Regions from separate parts of the Streptomyces sp. NPDC005803 genome, predicted to be linked through region 1. Evidence: riboswitches for the same ligand, from Rfam matches in the RefSeq annotation. Region 1 holds a riboswitch; each other region holds the start of a gene.

Evidence for each region. Region 1 has a riboswitch for S-adenosylmethionine ahead of ABZ454_RS08730 (aminotransferase class V-fold PLP-dependent enzyme). Riboswitches for the same ligand answer to the same signal wherever they lie in the genome.
Region 2: it holds a riboswitch for S-adenosylmethionine, as region 1 does, so the genes downstream of both, ABZ454_RS12660 (hypothetical protein) here and ABZ454_RS08730 (aminotransferase class V-fold PLP-dependent enzyme) in region 1, are expected to answer to the same signal.
Region 3: it holds a riboswitch for S-adenosylmethionine, as region 1 does, so the genes downstream of both, thrC (threonine synthase) here and ABZ454_RS08730 (aminotransferase class V-fold PLP-dependent enzyme) in region 1, are expected to answer to the same signal.

What each region holds. Positions count from the first base shown of each region.
Region 1 covers NZ_JBEXXO010000004.1:338,667-341,935, reverse strand. The annotation lists gene ABZ454_RS08740 (ubiquinol-cytochrome c reductase cytochrome b subunit) at 1-338, shown strand, start outside; gene trpD (anthranilate phosphoribosyltransferase) at 461-1,525, shown strand; SAM riboswitch class IV at 1,652-1,769, shown strand; gene ABZ454_RS08730 (aminotransferase class V-fold PLP-dependent enzyme) at 1,942-3,269, shown strand, end outside.
Region 2 covers NZ_JBEXXO010000007.1:153,496-156,764, reverse strand. The annotation lists gene ABZ454_RS12665 (cytochrome P450) at 1-665, opposite strand, end outside; gene ABZ454_RS12660 (hypothetical protein) at 965-1,372, opposite strand; SAM riboswitch class IV at 1,420-1,529, opposite strand; gene ABZ454_RS12655 (phosphocholine-specific phospholipase C) at 1,642-3,269, opposite strand, start outside.
Region 3 covers NZ_JBEXXO010000016.1:45,382-48,650, forward strand. The annotation lists gene ABZ454_RS22585 (MoaD/ThiS family protein) at 232-510, opposite strand; gene thrC (threonine synthase) at 552-1,844, opposite strand; SAM riboswitch class I at 1,862-1,988, opposite strand; gene ABZ454_RS22595 (glucosyl-3-phosphoglycerate synthase) at 2,142-3,089, shown strand; gene ABZ454_RS22600 (trehalose-6-phosphate synthase) at 3,144-3,269, shown strand, end outside.

The DNA.
Region 1 (3,269 bases):
TCACCCGGCGGATCTGCCTCGGCCTTCAGCGCCGCGACAAGGAGAAGGTGCTGCACGGACGCGAGTCCGGTCTCATCAAGCGCCTGCCGCACGGTGAGTTCGTCGAGGTCCACGAGCCGCTCGGGCCGGAGCAGCTGCACACGCTCACCGCGCACGAGCAGTACAAGCCGGTCGAGATCGGCCCGACGGTCGACGAGAACGGCGTCGAGCGCAAGGTGTCCCCGGTGCAGAAGCTGCGGGCCAGGCTCAGCAAGGCGTACTACGGCGAGAACAACCAGATCGCCAAGCCCACCGCCGAGGAGTACAAGGAGATCACCAGCGGCCACGGCCACCACTGATCACCTGAACTGATCGCCACAGCAGGAGCCCCGTCCATTCGATGGACGGGGCTCTTCGCTGTCCACGGAGGCTCGATAGGGTGGCCCCATCCCTTTATCGGCTGTGGACCCAGGAGCGGACCATGAACGTTGTGACCCCGGACGGCGGCGACAGCGTGGCGGCTCGTACCTGGCCCGGCGTGCTGACCCCCCTGCTGCGCGGCCAGGACCTGACCGCGGACGACACCGCCTGGGCGATGGACCGCATCATGAGCGGCGAGGCGACCGATGTGCAGATCGCCGGGTTCGCGGTGGCGCTGCGCGCCAAGGGCGAGACCGTCACGGAGGTCTCCGGCCTGGTCCGCGCGATGTACGAGCACGCCACGACCATCCACGTCCCCGGCCGCACGGTCGACATCGTGGGCACCGGCGGCGACATGGCCAAGACGGTCAACATCTCCACCATGTCGGCGATCGTCGTGGCGGGGACCGGCGCCAAGGTCGTCAAGCACGGCAACCGCGCCTCGTCGTCGGCCAGCGGCTCCTCCGACGTCCTCGGCAAGCTCGGTGTCAACCTGGAACTGTCCCCGCAGCGCGTCGTCGAGGTCGCCGAGGAGGCGGGCATCACCTTCTGCTTCGCCGTGAAGTTCCACCCCGCCCTGAGGTACGCGGCGAAGGCCCGGTCGGAGCTCGGCGCGCCGACCACGTTCAACATCCTCGGTCCGCTCACCAATCCGGCCAAGGTGCGTTCGCAGGCGATCGGTGTCGCCGATCTGCGGATGGCGCCCATCGTCGCGGGCGTCCTCGCCGAGCGCGGCAACTCCGCGCTGGTCTTCCGGGGCGACGACGGTCTGGACGAGCTGACCACCACCGCGACCTCCCGGGTCTGGATCGCGAGGAACGGGGCGGTGCGCGAGGAGGCCTTCGACCCGCGCGACGTGGGCCTCGACCTGGTGCCGGTGGACGCGCTGCGGGGGGCCGACGCCTCGTACAACGCCGATGTGGCCCGCCGGCTGCTGGCCGGGGAGACGGGCCCCGTCCGGGACGCCGTCCTGCTCAACTCGGCGGCGGCGCTCGTCGCGCTGGACCCGGGGGAGGGCACGCTCGCCGAGCAGCTCACCGCGGGCATCGCGAAGGCCGCCGAGTCCATCGACTCGGGCGCGGCAGGCCGGGCGCTGGAGAGATGGGTCGTGGCCAGCAACGCCTGAGCGGCTGCCGTACGGCCCTGACCGGTCGTCCGGCCGTCCCGGAGCGCACGGAACACGAGGCGGGGCGCAGTCCAGATCATGGACTGCGCCTTGCGCGTTCGCGCACGTATGGCAAGATGCTGCGCAGGTCATGAGTGACAGCGACTACGGCCCCGGCCCGCTGTCCGGCAACCCTCCGTCCGTGGCGGGGTGCCCCGGGTGAAGACCAGGCCGCAGGCAGCGAGGTCTGCGGCAAGCGCGGACCCCTCGACATCGTGAGATGTCCACCCGTGGGGTCCTGGTCCTCAGGGAGCCTCTTGTGAGCACGCGAATGCGATAGGGCTTTTCGGCCCTTCTCCGCACACCCTCTTCTTCCCTCCGTGCTGCCGCGTATCCGCAGGCACGCGGAATTCGCCTGCCTGTTACGGGAGTTCGTCATGTCTGTCCTCACTGCTGCCACCGACCAGTCGATTTGTTCCCCCCTGCCGGTTCTGGGCAAGGATGTAACGGTTCCGCTGGTCACCGGCGGTGAGGTCACGTACGCCGCGCTGGACTACGCCGCCAGCGCCCCGGCGCTGCAGCGGGTGTGGGACGACGTGGCCGCGTACGCGCCGTACTACGGCAGCGTCCACCGGGGTGCCGGCTACCTCTCGCAGCTCTCCACGGACCTCTTCGAGTCCAGCCGCGAGACCGTCGCGGAGTTCCTCGGCTGCCGTGCCGAGGACCAGGTGGTCTTCACCCGTTCGACCACCGACTCGCTCAACCTGCTCGCCGCCGCCCTGCCCGCCGACTGCCAGGTGTTCGTCTTCGAGACCGAGCACCACGCCTCGCTGCTGCCCTGGCGCGACGCCCGCGTGACGTACCTGAACGCCCCGCGCACCCCGGCCCAGGCCGTCCAGACGCTGGAGCGGGCGCTCGCCGACCGCGAGCCCTACGGGCCCGCGCTGGTCTGCGTCACCGGCGCCTCCAACGTCACCGGCGAGCTGTGGCCGGTCAAGGAGCTCGCCGCCGCCGCCCACGCCCACGGTGCCCGCATCGTGCTGGACGCCGCCCAGCTCGCCCCGCACCACCCCGTCGACATCGCCGCGCTGGACGTCGACTGGGTCGCCTTCTCCGGGCACAAGCTGTACGCGCCGTTCGGCTCGGGCGTCCTCGCCGGCCGCTCCGACTGGCTGCGCGAGGCCGAGCCCTACCTGGCCGGCGGCGGCGCCTCCCGCCAGGTGGCCCGGCGGGCCGACGGCGGGGTGGACGTCGAATGGCACACCACCGCCGCCCGTCACGAGGCCGGCTCGCCGAACGTGATCGGCGTCTACTCCATCGCCTCCGCCTGCAAGGCGCTGACCGAGGCCGGGTTCGACAGCCTCGTCGCCCGGGAACAGCGGCTCGTCGCCGCGGTCCGCGCCGGACTCGCCGAGGTCCCCGAGGTCAAGGTGCTCTCGCTGTTCGGCGACGACGCCCCGCGGGTGGGCGTCATCTCCTTCGTGGTCGAGGGCTGGAACAGCTCGCACTTCGCCGCGGCGCTCTCGGCCGAGTACGGCATCGGGGTCCGTGACGGACTCTTCTGCGCCCACCCGCTCGTGCGCACCCTGCTCGGCAGCGACCCGCAGGACGTCGGCGAGTGCGGCGCGCCCGAGGCGGAGCCGGGCCAGAAGTCCCTCAACGCGATCCGGGTCAGCTTCGGCGCCGGCACGCCGGACGAGCACATCGAGCGCTTCCTGGGGGCGGTCAAGGAGCTCGTCAGCGAGGGTGCCCAGTGGAAGTACCG
Region 2 (3,269 bases), on a different contig from region 1:
CGCTTCGCGGCCACCAGCCGGGCCATGTGCTCGCCGAATCGCAGGTGGGCGCTCTGCGCGTCCGGGCCGCCGTCAGCAAGATCCTTCAACACCCGGGCGATGTCGGCGCCTTCGTCGTCGGGGAACCCGACCAGGCGCGCGAGGACGAGCACGGGAAGGGGTTCGCAGAAGTCGGCGACGAGATCGGCCGTCCCCCGGCTGCACACATCGTCGATCAGGCGGTCGGCCAACTGCTCGCAGTCCCTGCGGATCTGATGCGGATCGGCGCCTTCGAGGGCCGGCCCGACCATGCGGGCATGCCGCAGGTGTTCCTCCCCCGCGCTGAAGTAGATGGACGGCAGGGGCCGTCCCACCATCGGCAGCAGCGGCCAGTCGTCGGGGATGTGCGGCCACTGGTTCCACAGCCCCACGTCGCGCGGGAACAGCGCACCGTCGCTGGTGACTTGGTGCAGTTCGCGGTACCCGATCACCAGCCAGGCGGGGAACCCGCCCGGAAGCTCCACGGGGACGACCGGCCCGTGGTCGCGCCGCATGGCGCGGTAGACGGCCTGGGGCTCGGTCTGGAATGCGGCCCCGCCGAGCGGCACGGCCCCGGCGTGCGCCGGACACCCGGGAGGCGGAGGAGGAGAGGCCGGCGCGGGCTCTGCGGAAGAAGGGCGCGTCATGAGTCCTGACTCCTGTGGCGACAGCTGCACGCGTCCCGATCATGCGATCAACGCAGCTTCACTATAAGGATTTTGTGTGACGCCGGAACGGTCAACGGCGATCAATCTCACACACCGTCCGGGCAACGCGAAGACATCTCAACACAATTAATGACCATAACGATCTACCGCCCCGGGAGCTCCGGGACGGCTGCGGCAGGGGACCGGCCGGCCCGGTCCCCTGCCGAAACCGTGCGGCCGACGCCCGCGCGGCGACCGGGCGGGACGGACGCATCAGGCCCGGGAGGAAAGGCCCCGACTCACGCGGCCCCGCCCTCGCAGAGCTCCCCGCCCTCCAACGCGACGTTGACCAGTCCCGCACCCCGCCCCGCGGTGCCCCCGATGCCGTCACCGTCGCCGTGCACCAGCTTCAGCGCGTGCCAGCGCGACAGCCAGTACACCCGCCCACGATGACCCGCGAGCGTCTCCCGCAGGGCCTCGGGGGTGTGTGTCCAGACGGCGGGCAGGTCGCTCGCGTAGTCGAAAGCGGGCCGCAGCCCGACCCATCCGTCGTCCCGGACGTCATCGGAGGTGAGCAGGATCTCGACGGCCTGCCCCGGTTCCTGGCGGCACTTCTTGGCGTGGATCCAGTGCACACGGTGGCCCGCGGCGTAGCGGGAGCAGCCGTCGCTCCGCACGGAGCCGTTGTCGGTGAGGTGACGCAGCATGGTGGGGTTCGCCTTCCGGGGTGAGGACCCCGAGTGCCCCGCACCGCGGTCCGCTGTTCCCCGCACCCTGCGCACGGGGCAGGTCGTCACCCGGAGCACCCGCAGCGGAGCGGGGTGCCGTCCAGCAAGCCGGGGCTGCGCACTGGAACTCATGACCCATACACGACTCTAACTCACCCGCACCGGCCGGCCCGACGGGCGGTCAGGAGCGTGCGCTCGCCCGTCCGCGGCGCCGCTCGCCCCCGGCCCGCCGCCGGACCGACGCGCACTCACCCGGTGACGAGCCCCGGGTCGCTCGAACCGGCCTGGCCGTTCTCCACGTGTCCGGCGAACCGGCGCAGGAAGGTGGCGTCCGCGTCGGAGACGACCGTGACGTCGTACCAGCGCTTGCTCCCGCGCAGGTCGAGCACGTGCTTCACGGTCGCCCCCGCACGGACCGCGAAGGTCTGCGCCCCTCCCCCGTAGCCGGCGGCACTGCGCACGGTCAGGCGCACGGTCGCGGGACCACCGTTGACGAACGTCAGCTGGAGCCCGCCGGAGGCAGCGTCATGGCGGGCCGTCACCTCGGGGCCCGCCGCCTTCCCGCCCGCCCGGAAGGTGCGCAGGAAGCCGTTGGGCCCGTGGACGGTGAGGTCGGTCACTCCCTTCGAATAGGCGGTGTTCCAGGTGTCCGCGAGGGACTTCCCGGCCTCGGTGGTGTAGGTCCAGGGCCCGTCGGTGCGGTTCGCGGAGGTCACCAGGAACTGCGCCCCGGCGGCGGCTCCGCCGCTGAAGGTGAGGCGGTACTTGCCGGTGGCCGTATCGGCGGCGCCGTCGACGAAGGGCGCGTAGCGCAGCGGCCGGGTGGGCCGGGCCCCCTTCTCCTGCTGGGGCACGCTGCCGGCGGCGGGCGGCGCGGGGACGTAGTCGGGGTGCCGGTCGCTGTCCGGCGGCTCGTACTCGTCGGTCGACGGCAGCGGCACCGCCGAGGTGTCCGTACGGCTGAAGTCGAAGGCGGAGGTGAGGTCGCCGCAGACGGCGCGCCGCCAGGGCGAGATGTTGGGCTCGCGCACACCGAAGCGCTGCTCCATGAACCGGATGACGGAGGTGTGGTCGAAGACCTCGGAGCACGCGAATCCGCCGGTGCTCCACGGGGAGACGACCAGCATGGGGACCCGCTGGCCGAGGCCGTACGGCCCGGCCGCGTACCGGATGTCACCGGGGAAGAAGTCGGCGGAGGTGTCGACGGTGGACAGCCCCTGCGCGGGCCCCGACGGGACGAAGGGCGGCACGACGTGGTCGAAGAAGCCGTCGTTCTCGTCGTAGGTGATGAAGAGGGCGGTCCGGCCCCAGACCTCGGGATCGGCGGTCAGCGCGTCGAGCACCTGCGAGATGTACCAGGCTCCGTAGTTCGCGGGCCAGTTGGGGTGCTCGCTGTAGGCCTCCGGGGAGACGACCCAGGACACCTTGGGCAGCGTCCCGGCCCGGACGTCGGCCTTCAGGTCGTCAAGGAGGCCGCCACCGTTCTTGATGTCGGTGCCGGTGCGCGCCTTGTCGTAGAGGGGGTCGCCGGGTGCGGCATTGCGATAACTGTTGAAGTACAGGAGCGAGTTGTCACCGTACGTACCCCGGTAGGCATCGCCGATCCACCCCCAGGACCCGGCGGCGTCGAGCCCGTCGCCGATGTCCTGGTAGACCTTCCACGAGACCCCGGCCTGCTCCAGCCGCTCGGGGTAGGTGGTCCATCCGTACCCCGCCTCGTCGTTGCCGAGCACGGGACCGCCGCCGGACCCGTCGTTCCCCGTGTGCCCGCTCCACAGGTAGTAGCGGTTCGGGTCCGTGCTCCCGATGAACGAGCAGTGGTACGCGTCGCAGACGGTGAACGCGTCGGCGAGGGCGTAGTGGAACGGAATGTCCT
Region 3 (3,269 bases), on a different contig from region 1:
GATTCCAGGGCAAGTCGGGCCAGGCAAAGGCGACTTATGGCGCAAGGAGCTCGGGTACTTTGGCTGCATCTTGTCGGGGCCGGGCGCATTCTCATATGCGGGCGGCACGGGCAGCGGAGGGGGCTTCCCACACTCTACCGCGCTCAACCATGCAGAATTGCCCCCTCCGCTTCTCTCGCAGAGGGGGCAATTCCGGTGACGCGGTGAAGTCGGGCCGGCGTGGCCCGGGGCTCAGCAGCCGCCGGCGACGGCCGGGATGATCGAGATGCCGGCGCCGTCCGGGGTGACCGCGTCCAGGCCGCCCTCGAAGCGCACGTCGTCGTCGTTGACGTACACGTTGACGAAGCGGCGCAGCTTGCCCTGGTCGTCCAGGACGCGGGCGGCGATCCCCGGGTGGTCCTTCTCCAGGGACTCGATGACCTGGGAGAGGGTCGCGCCCTCGGCCGGGACCTCGGCCTGGCCGCCCGTGTAGGTGCGGAGGATGGTGGGGATACGGACCTTGACGCTCATGGTGGGTGCCCTTCCTGAAGTCTCGGGTGGTCGAAGGCTTCTCAGCCGGTGGCGAGGCCTGCGGCGCGGAAGGCGTCCAGGCTCGGGCGGATCGTGGCGGTCGCCTGCGAGGTGGCGGCCACCGCGTCCAGCGTCTTGAGGCCGTCACCGGTGTTCAGGACGACGGTGGTGAGCGCCGGGTCGAGCACGCCGGCGTCGATCAGCTTCTTCGTCACGCCGACCGTCACGCCGCCCGCCGTCTCGGCGAAGATGCCCTCGGTGCGGGCCAGCAGCTTGATCGCGTCGACGATCTGCTCGTCGTCGACGTCCTCGACGGCGCCACCGGTGCGGCGGGCGATGTCCAGGACGTACGGGCCGTCGGCCGGGTTGCCGATCGCGAGGGACTTGGCGATCGTGTTCGGCTTCTGCGGCCGGACGACGTCGTGGCCGGCCTTGAAGGCGGCGGAGACCGGGGAGCAGCCCTCGGCCTGGGCGCCGAAGATCTTGTACGGCTTGTCCTCGACCAGGCCGAGCTTGATCAGCTCCTGGAGGCCCTTGTCGATCTTCGTGAGCTGCGAGCCGGACGCGATCGGGATGACGATCTGGTCGGGCAGCCGCCAGCCGAGCTGCTCGCAGATCTCGTAGGCGAGGGTCTTGGAGCCCTCGCCGTAGTACGGGCGCAGGTTGACGTTGACGAAGCCCCAGCCCTCGCCGAGCGGGTCGCCGATGAGTTCGGAGCAGAAGCGGTTGACGTCGTCGTAGTTGCCCTCGATGCCGATCAGTTCACCGCCGTACACCGCGGCCATGACGACCTTGCCCTGCTCCAGGTCGTGCGGGATGAACACGCAACTGCGCAGACCGGCACGGGCGGCGGCGGCGCCCACGGCGCCGGCCAGGTTGCCGGTGGAGGAGCAGGACAGGGTGGTGAATCCGAAGGCGCGGGCGGCCTCGACGGCGATCGCGACGACGCGGTCCTTGAAGGAGTGCGTCGGGTTGCCGGAGTCGTCCTTGACGTACAGACCGCCGGTGACGCCCAGCTCACGGGCGAGGTTGTCGGCCTTGACCAGCTTGGTGAAGCCGGGGTTGATGTTGGGCTTGTCCGCGACGTCGGAGGGGACCGGCAGCAGCGGCGCGTAACGCCAGATGTTGTCGGGTCCGGCCTCGATGCGCTTCTTCAGCTCGTCCGGGGAGCCGCTCGGAAGGTCGTACGCCACTTCGAGCGGCCCGAAACAGGACGCGCAGGCGAAAATGGGGCCGAGTGCGAATCGCTCCCCGCATTCGCGGCAGGAAAGCGCCGCGGCGGGTCCGAGGTCCACAGCAGATTCGGTGGGTGCGGCAACAGTCTCAACAGCCATGATGGCGAGGCCCTTTCTCCTCATCTTCCTCGCGACGCATTTCGTCACGAGACGGAATTGGCACCTTCCCCACCGGACCTCGCGGTCGGCGGGAGGGTTGCCGGGACTTCAACGGGCCGTTCCCTCAGTCCCTCTGGATGAGCGCTGTGGCACTGGACCATGGATCCAGGCGTTTATCGGCGGACGGACCCCGGCATGCGACGGCCATCTGCGTTGTTCAAGACTGTAACCGAAGCATCGGACGGTTGAGATAGTCGTCCGAACCGCGAGATGGATCACATACAGGGAGTATCGACCGTGCTGGAAGAGGTCGAACGCTGGCTGACCAGGCGTTCCTGGTCAGCCGCCGACCGTCCGCTGGAGCGGCTGCTGGAGGCCAGGAAGGACGCGCACGGACCGGCCGTGAGTGTCGTCCTGCCCGCGCTGAACGAGGCGGAGACGGTCGGGGACATCGTCACGACGATCCGGCGCGAGCTCATGGAGAAGGTCCAGCTGGTCGACGAGCTGGTGGTGATCGATTCCGGTTCCACGGACGCCACCGCGCAGGTCGCCCGCCGGGCGGGCGCCCGGGTGGTCCACCGGGACGACATCCTGCCCCGCGTCCCGGCCGTCCCCGGCAAGGGCGAGGTGCTCTGGCGGTCACTGCTGGTGACCGGCGGCGACATCGTCTGCTTCATCGACGCGGACCTGAAGGACTTCTCGGCCGACTTCGTCTCGGGCATCGTCGGCCCGCTGCTGACCGACCCCTCGGTGCAGTTCGTCAAGGCGATGTACGACCGCCCGTTCGGCGACACCACGGGTCAGGGCGGCCGGGTCACCGAAATGGTGGCACGCCCGCTGCTCAATCTGCACTGGCCCCAGCTGGCCGGTTTCGTCCAGCCCCTGGGAGGCGAGTACGCCGTGCGCCGCTCGCTGCTGGAGCGGCTGCCGTTCCCGGTCGGTTACGGAGTGGAACTGGGGCTGCTGGTCGACGCCCTGCACACGGTCGGCCTGGACGCCCTCGCCCAGGTCGACGTCGGCGTCAGGAAACACCGCCACCAGGACGGCCAGGCGCTCGGCCGGATGGCGGCCGCCATCTACCGGACCGCCCAACTCCGCCTCTCCCGGGGGCATCTGGTCCGCCCGTCGCTGACCCAGTTCGAGCGCGGCGAGCACGGTTTCGTCCCGCACACGTACCCGGTGGACACCGAGGAGCGGCCGCCGATGCGGGAGATCGAGGAGTACGTTTCCCGCCGCGCCGCGTGACGTGGCCTGACTTCGCACGTTTGGGCGGTTCGTGATCGGGCTAGATTCCGCAACATGGTCTCCGCGCACGCCCCCCAGCCCGCTGCCCAGGTACTCGTCGCGTCCAACCGCGGCCCCGTCTCGTACGCGCTGCGCGAGGACGGTTCCCTCGACGCCAAGCGCGGCGGGGGCGGACTCGTC